DNA from 2 places in the Paenibacillus sp. sptzw28 genome. Region 1 is predicted to be linked to the other one. Evidence: a T-box and tRNA genes for the amino acid it is inferred to sense, from the RefSeq annotation. Region 1 holds a T-box; the other holds one or more tRNA genes.
What was found. The T-box of region 1 lies ahead of argS (arginine--tRNA ligase). A T-box ahead of a tRNA ligase gene usually reads a tRNA of that ligase, here a tRNA-Arg.
Positions count from the first base shown of each region.

Region 2: it encodes a tRNA-Arg, which carries the amino acid that the T-box ahead of argS (arginine--tRNA ligase) is inferred to sense. The anticodon was not compared.

Region 1 covers NZ_CP080545.1:117,212-121,248, reverse strand. The annotation lists gene speB (agmatinase) at 1-586, shown strand, start outside; gene KZ483_RS00500 (DNA-deoxyinosine glycosylase) at 706-1,245, shown strand; gene KZ483_RS00495 (DUF7667 family protein) at 1,473-1,724, shown strand; T-box leader at 1,775-2,040, shown strand; gene argS (arginine--tRNA ligase) at 2,109-3,812, shown strand; gene KZ483_RS00485 (YwiB family protein) at 4,026-4,037, shown strand, end outside.
Region 2 covers NZ_CP080545.1:896,127-900,163, reverse strand. The annotation lists gene ppc (phosphoenolpyruvate carboxylase) at 1-1,506, opposite strand, end outside; gene KZ483_RS04260 (sporulation protein Cse60) at 1,762-2,100, opposite strand; tRNA gene KZ483_RS04255 (tRNA-Gly) at 2,073-2,146, opposite strand; tRNA gene KZ483_RS04250 (tRNA-Pro) at 2,156-2,232, opposite strand; tRNA gene KZ483_RS04245 (tRNA-Arg) at 2,259-2,335, opposite strand; tRNA gene KZ483_RS04240 (tRNA-Gly) at 2,342-2,416, opposite strand; gene KZ483_RS04235 ((2Fe-2S)-binding protein) at 2,520-3,314, opposite strand; gene KZ483_RS04230 (ABC transporter ATP-binding protein) at 3,314-4,037, opposite strand, start outside.

The DNA.
Region 1 (4,037 bases):
AAGGGGTGTCCTTGAAGACGGCAAAATGCCTGTCGGGCTCGGAGGCGAGCATCTCGTTTCATGGCCGGTTTTCCGCGAGGTATATGCCAAATATCCCGACCTGGCCATTATCCACTTCGATGCTCACGCAGATCTGCGCGAGCAGTACGAGGGAGAGCCGCTGTCCCACTCGACGCCGCTGCGTAAAGCAGCAGCGCTTATGGGCGGCAAGAACATTTACCAGTTCGGCATCCGTTCGGGCTCCCGTGAAGAATGGCAGTATGCGCGCGAGAATATCAATTTTCATCCGTTCGAGGTGCTTGAGCCGCTCAAAAAGGCGCTCCCTGAGCTGGCAGGCCGTCCGGTCTACCTGACCATCGATATCGACGTGCTTGATCCTTCCTGCGCGCCGGGAACCGGAACCGCAGAAGCGGGCGGAATCACATCGAAGGAATTGATCGATGCGGTACATGCCATCGCCCGCGCAGGCATCAACATCGTCGGCTGCGATCTCGTCGAGGTAGCGCCGGCTTACGATCCAACCGAGCAAACGCAGATCGTTGCGGCGAAGGTTATCCGCGAAATGCTGCTTGGATTTATCAAGTAAATCGGACAAGGGCATAATAGACGCACGCAATTAAAGCGATACGCGCTTAGGGAAGGAAATCCTCCCGGGCGGCGGTCGCTTTTTCTCTGTATCCCTTTTGCTCGAAGGAGGTTTGCCGTATGAAGGTACATTCATTCCCGCCAGTGATCGACGCGCGTTCGACTGTTCTTGTGCTTGGCAGCATGCCCGGCACGGCATCGCTGGAAAAACATCAATATTACGGTCATCCGCGCAATCATTTTTGGCCGGTCCTTTACGGGCTGTTCGGCAGAGAGCCGGACCCCGATTACGCAAGTCGGCTCGCTTTCGCCAGCCAGCGAGGCATAGCGTTGTGGGATGTAATCGCCGCCTGTTTGCGCGAAGGAAGTCTGGATTCGAACATCCGCGAGGCGGTGCCGAACGATCTTCCGGGACTGCTAGAGAATTACCCGGGCATCCGGGCGCTGGCCTTCAATGGGAGCAAGTCGTACGCTACCTATATGAAACATTTTGCCGATCATCCCGCTACGGCCCGGACTGAGCATCTTAGGTTGCCTTCCACTAGTCCCATACCTACGCCCCGGATGCGGACTACAGAGGACCGGATCGAGGCCTGGAGGCCGATTTTAACCTACGTGCAGGATACCTCGACGGATGAATCCCGCCAACAAAAGGAGTAGTATCTCAAGCGATCTACAAGGTGGTCAATTCGTTTTACGATAACCGGAATAATATCCCCCTTCTCTCCTTCTCTCCCGATAGGAAAATTTTGTCTGACTTTTGGCCATAATGGCTAATAAGCCGTTGCTCCTGACATCCCGCCCGAGGAAGGCTGGAGTAATGAAGGCCAAATTGTTTTGCTAATGGAACATAATTTGCATTCGCAAAGCGTCTCAGGAGGGTTGTTATGGGGATATTTCCAATTCACGAACGACTCGCGGAGCTGTGGGTCATTAAAGGACGGCGCGGCTTGAGCGGGGAAGAGGAAGCCGATTTCGAGCACTGCCTGGCTGTTAATGCCGCATACTGCCGCCAGTTGGCGAACCTGTACAACATGTCCCTGCTGGCTTCCATGACCGCCGATACGGAGTGGCAGTACGATATATGCCGCAAAATCGAGAAGCTGGACGGCCCGCCGCCGGCATCGCCAAGGCTGTGAAATACCCCTTGCTTTTTTCCGGGGGTTGCATATAATAGGGGAAATAACAGCTACAAGCGATGAACGGGACAGTACCTTGCAGATCGATGCGTGCAGCGAGCCGGGTTGGTGGAAGCCGGTGCAGCGAAGCAGGGGAAGCGGGCCCGGGAGTTGATCGCCCGATAGCGGCAAATTAGCCGCCTTAGGCCGATCCGGTCACACCGTTAACGTGTTCAAGAGGCTTCTTGCGGCCGTCTGCATTTATGGCAGCGGTCATCATGTTCAGCAAGCAAGATGCCAGAAGAGTGGTACCACGGACAACACCTCCGTCTCTTTATTGAGACGGGGGTTTATTTTTTTCTCAAGACCTGGGGAATTACAAAAAAGGAGGATCGGATAATGAATATTTTGCTGCGATGGGCAGCTGAGAGACTGCTGCCGCTTGTGCCGCTTTCGCAGGAGGAGATTGGCGCCATATTGGAACTGCCCCCGAATCCCGAGCTTGGAGATGTCGCGTTCCCCTGCTATACCTTGTCGCGCCAGTGGAAGCGTCCTCCCGCCGCCATCTCGGAGGAGTTGGCTATCCGTATTAACGAACAGCCAACAGGTATCCGTGCTGAAGCGAAGGGGCCTTACCTGAATTTGTTTTTCGAGCCGCTTCAGTGGGTGCCCCGGCTGCTCGAAACCATTCTGCATCCGGATTTTGCCTGTTCGGACGAAGGCGACGGAAGACGGGTCGTAATCGATCTGTCATCGCCAAACATCGCCAAGCCTTTCGGCGTTGGTCACCTGCGCTCCACAATGATTGGAAATGCGCTCGCAAATCTATACCGGGCATCCGGCTACGATGTCGTTACCGTGAACCATATCGGCGATTGGGGCACGCAGTTCGGCAAGCTGATGGAGGCCTATACGAGGTGGGGCGACGAAGAGAAGCTGAGGCAAGAGCCGATACGCGAGAGCTTGCGCCTGTACGTTCAGTTTCACGATGAAGCGGAGAAGGATAAGACACTTGAGGACGACGCCCGCCGCTGGTTCTGGAAGCTTGAGAACGGCGATCCCGAGGCGCAGCGTCTCTGGCAGTATTTCGTAGCATTTAGCATGGAGGAGTTCGATCGTGTGTACGCGCGGCTCGGCGTGACGTTCGACCATACTCTCGGCGAAAGCTTTTATAACGATAAAATGGGCCATGTAGTCCGTCAGCTGACGGACTTGCAGCTGCTCGAAGAAAGCGACGGCGCGCAGGTAGTCCGGCTGGACGAAGAAGGAATGCCGCCTTGTCTCATATTGAAGTCGGACGGGACGACCATTTATCCGACTCGTGATTTGGCCACTGCGATCTACCGCAAGAACGAAATGGGGGCCGATAAGCTGCTTTATGTGGTCGGCGGCGAACAGAAGCTTCATTTTGCCCAGGTGTTTGCCGTCTTGAAGCGGATGGGAATGGACTGGTCGGACCGGTGCGAGCATATCGCGTTCGGGCTGATGAAATTCGGCGGCCGCAAAATGTCGACGCGCAGAGGTCAGGTCGTTTTTCTCGATGAAGTGCTGGACGAAGCGGTGAGTAAAGCGGAAGCCATCATTGCCGGTAAAAACCCGGATCTTACCGATCGGCATGAGGTTGCGCAGGCCGTCGGAATCGGTGCGGTCATATTCGGCGATTTGAAGCACAACCGGATGCTGGAGGTCGATTTCTCGCTTGACGAAGCGCTCCGATTCGAAGGGGAAACGGGACCCTATTTGCAGTACACCGCTGCAAGAGCGCATAAGCTGCTGGACAAGTGCGGCCTGATTGGTGCTGAAGCAAACCAAGGCAGTCTGGAACAATCGGCGGACTACTTATCAGATTCTGCTGCGTGGGAGTGTCTCAAAACTCTGGCCGCATACCCGGATGCGATCCGTGACGCGGTTCGACTGGGAGAACCCTCTATAGTGGCTCGATATCTGCTCGACGCCGCCAAACAGTTCAACCGCTTCTACCACCAGGAGCGTATTATAACCGACTCGGAACAAGCGACACGGGGCAAGCTCGTACTTGTGGCAGCCGTCTTACGGGTGCTCCGTTCGGGATTGTCTATGCTTGGGCTCAAGTCGCCCAACCAAATCTGATTCTGCACGCACGAACCGTTAACGCGGGTTGCGCCGCGTTCGGTTCTGTGCACGGACGAACCGTTAACGCGGGTTGCGCCGCGTTCGGTTCTGTGCACGCACGAACCGATAACGCGAGTTGCGCCGCGTTCGGTTCTGTGCACGCAGCGTTGAAATCGGCGATCCTCCTGTATATAGTAGACTCATATAGTAAATGGACTGGAGAACAAAACGATGAAGGACCGG
Region 2 (4,037 bases), 780 kb from region 1:
GGATATGCAGTTAACGCCGAATTCCTGCTGTGCCCGGTATATGGTGTGGTATACGTCCAAGCATTCGCGCGTGCTTTCCGAATAGTCAAAGTGCGGCGAAGTAAGAGGACGAGGATCGTTCAGCAAACGATGAAGCAGTTCTATTTTTTCTTCCTCGCCAAGAGCGGCATAATTGTCCGATATGTTCATGTTGGCAAGTACTTCGGTCATCGCATTCTCATGCTCTTTGCTGTGCTGACGAACATCCAGCGCAGCAAGATGGAAGCCGAACAGCTCCACCTGCCGAATTAGCTTGCGAATATGCGTATCCGCAACATAATCCGCGAAATGCTGGCGAAGGCTTGTGTCGATAAGCAGCAAATCGTCCTTAAGATCCTCCGCACTATTGTAACGGCTTGGAGAGCCTTTCAAGGCGTCATTGCGCGTGTTCGCCAGCTTCTCAAGCATATAGCACAGCTTAACCTTGTACGGTTCCTTCTCGTTGCGCCACATTTCCACGCTGCGCAGCTCGACCTGCTCCCGGTCACGCTTCATTGATTGCAGCAGCTCGTCTGATACCGTAACAATATTAGTGCTGAAGCTCAGCTGGCCCATCAAATTCTTAAGAAGCTCCTCATACTTGTCCAGTACCAGTCCCCGCTGGAGCGTCAGCGTCTCCCATGTCACCTTCGCCGTAACCGAAGGGTTACCGTCCCGGTCCCCGCCAATCCAGGTTCCGAATCGGAGGTAAGCCGGAACGTGCCAGCGCTCATCAGGATAGTACTTGTCCAAACAGCGTTCAAGTTCCTCATATACGCTCGGAAGCACCTCAAATAACGTCTCGTCGAAATAGTACATTCCGTTACGCACTTCATCGATGACCGTGGGCTTGCGGTCGCGCAGCTCGTCCGTTTGCCACAAGGTAAGAACTTCGTTCAGCAGCTTCTCACGCAGTTTCTCACGCTCACGGTAAGTAAGTGTGGGGCTGTCGAGCTCCATAACCTGGCTTGCAATGCGCTGATGGATATCAAGCACTGCGCGTCTGGTCGCTTCCGTTGGATGAGCCGTCATGACAAGCTCCAGAGAAATTCCTTCAATCATAGACTTTACTTCATTTACGGCGATCCCTTGTTCCTTCAATACCTGAACGGCGCTTTCAATGGAGCCCGGCTGTACCGTCTCCCCTGCGGAGCGTTCATAATCCCGTTTGCGGCGAATCCGGTGGTTCTGCTCTGCAATATTAACCAGCTGGAAGTAAATCGCGAATGCCCTGATCACCTGATGGCGATTCTCGGGACTTAGCGCATCGATAACGCTTTTAAATTCGTCATACAGCTCGGGCACAAATTCCGCGCGCAGAGCCTTGCTCATTTCGCGTATCTTCTCCACGATTTCGAGAAGCTCGTGGCCGCCTTGGTGTACGAGCACATCCCCTAATATATTGCCCAGAAAACGAACATCCCGACGTAATAAATTGTTCGAGTGCGGTCGGTTGGCCGTTAATGTCGATGCAGTCTGTTCCGACATGATTAATCCTCCTCAAGTTTTGCTCCAGCAAAACCACATCGCAGCATTCGCGCCCGCATGCCCTGCGGACGTCTTTTTTCACTTTAACCATCATACTACAAAATAAAGAACGGTTGAAGCTTTTTCGTCCATCTGATAAAAATGGTAAAGCCTTGATGGGTCACACTTCCCGGTTCACTATCCGTGATTTTGACCCACGAAAAAAAAGCCTCGAAGCTCGAGGCTCTGGTTTGGCTCATGAACTGCAGCTTATACTCATTCTTTATAAAATACCAGCACTGAAAAAAGTCCGGACGGCTCAGTAACGCCATCGTCCTCAGTCGATATAGCCGACATTGTTCGATACTCGACATCAATAACATCACTGCTATCCAGTGTTCCGAGAAATTCGTTGACCTGGTTTTCAAGCTCATCAGGAATACTTGAAGTGAATATCTTCACCTGCTTTGGCAAACGGGTCACCTCCTCTTTACTAAAAAGATTCGGCAAATCGGATGCTTTATCCTGCCTGTGCGTCAAATGCAAAAAGAAGCCTAGTAGAAAGGCTTCTCGATTGATGTCATTGTTGGAGCGGGTGATGGGAATCGAACCCACGCTACCAGCTTGGAAGGCTGGAGTTCTACCATTGAACTACACCCGCAGCAGATTATGGTCGGGACGACACGATTTGAACATGCGACCCCCTGGTCCCAAACCAGGTGCTCTACCAAGCTGAGCTACGTCCCGTTATGAATATCTGCTTTAATGTTAAATGGCGTGCCCAGAGAGATTCGAACTCCCGACCTTTTGATTCGTAGTCAAACGCTCTATCCAGCTGAGCTATGGGCACATATTATGGAGCGGAAGACGGGAATCGAACCCGCGACCCTCGCCTTGGCAAGGCGATGCTCTACCGCTGAGCCACTTCCGCATTTTTCGTTTCAGTCGAATTATCTCAAGCGCGACAAGTAATAATATATCACGCCCTTGGACAAAATGCAAATGTTTTTTCAAAGAAAAACTATTCAGAATATTCAATAGAACCTGGCGACAAGATCCTTCCCCACTTGAACCCTCTGGTCTGCCGTTAACTTCGGGCAAGTATAGCAATATCCATGTCCTTCGGTCAAGTACGCGAGACAGCAGGACGCTTTAACCGGCAGCTTCTCACCGGGATTTCTCGGATCATACACCATGCGAAACTTAACTGCCAGTGGATTGCTTTGACGTCCAAAGACGGACCCCTCCATCTCTTGTATGTAATCCCAATCCGATTGCACTTGATTAAACAATAGCGAATCAGGTTGCTGGAACGACTGGATACGACATTTGTGGTTGTACATGCCGGTTGCCAGGAGCGCCCATAGATGTCCGCTGTTCAATCCCGTTTCCAATGTCATTATTTCTATTAATGGACGGACGGTGCCCCCAAACAGCAGCCCAAGCAGATTGGAGCGCCATAAATCACGGTTCTCCTCTGCTGCCTGAATAATATTGGGGAAGGTCGGTAGGAAGGCCAATACGGTATAATCGCCTCTCCTGTACATAAGAAGACTCCAATTGGAAAGCGACCAATTCATTGAAGATCCGCTTAAAGACATCATCGATTGCGCTGCACTGCACAACCCCTGGAGCCAGGAAGCGAAATATGTCGCTGCAGGAGTTAAATCTTTAGCTTTAAGTGCTTTGGCATATAGCTGCAGAAATCTGCTTGCCGCTGCCGGCTGCACCAAATTTTCGAATGAACACTCAAATTGCACACTCTCAGGTCGCTGGAACAGAATATGGTATTCATTCTCCAATTGCTCCGGAGTCAGAGTTGCACTCATTAGCCCGATACCGCCAACAAGGATCCCACTGGAACGCCATTCTCACTTATCCTTTGTTTAGGCTGATCTTCATGCCGCACGAGAGAATACGGCAAACAGAGAGGCAAGCCCGTTCGCGGGTCGGGAATAACATCTGCTTCAATCCCGAACACGTCCCGCAGTACTTCCGTAGTCATTACCTCTTGAGGCGTACCTTCAGCGGAGACTTTTCCTTGTTTAATTGCAATCACATGATCAGCATAACGGGAAGCATGGTTTAAATCATGCACCACCATTATTATTGTTCGCCCGGAACTTTCATTTAACTGTCTCAGCAGTTCCAGGACCTCAAGCTGGTGAGCCATATCCAGAAATGTAGTGGGCTCATCAAGAAATAAAATATCGGTTTGCTGAGCAAGCGCCATTGCAATCCACGCACGCTGACGCTGCCCGCCTGACAATTGATCGATGGCACGATCCGCAAACTCGGACATACCGGTTGCTTCAATCGCCCATTGAATGACAGAACGGTCCTCACGGGAAAGCATACCGAACCCTTTTTGATAGGGAAATCGCCCATATGCTACAAGCTCAGACACTGCAAGTCCATCGGGAGCCACTGGACTTTGCGGCAGAATGGCCAACTGTTTGGCCACCTCCCTTGTCGATTGCTTATGAATGGATTTACCGTCGAGCATCACTACCCCGGACGAAGGAGCCATTATGCGTGACATCGTTTTAAGA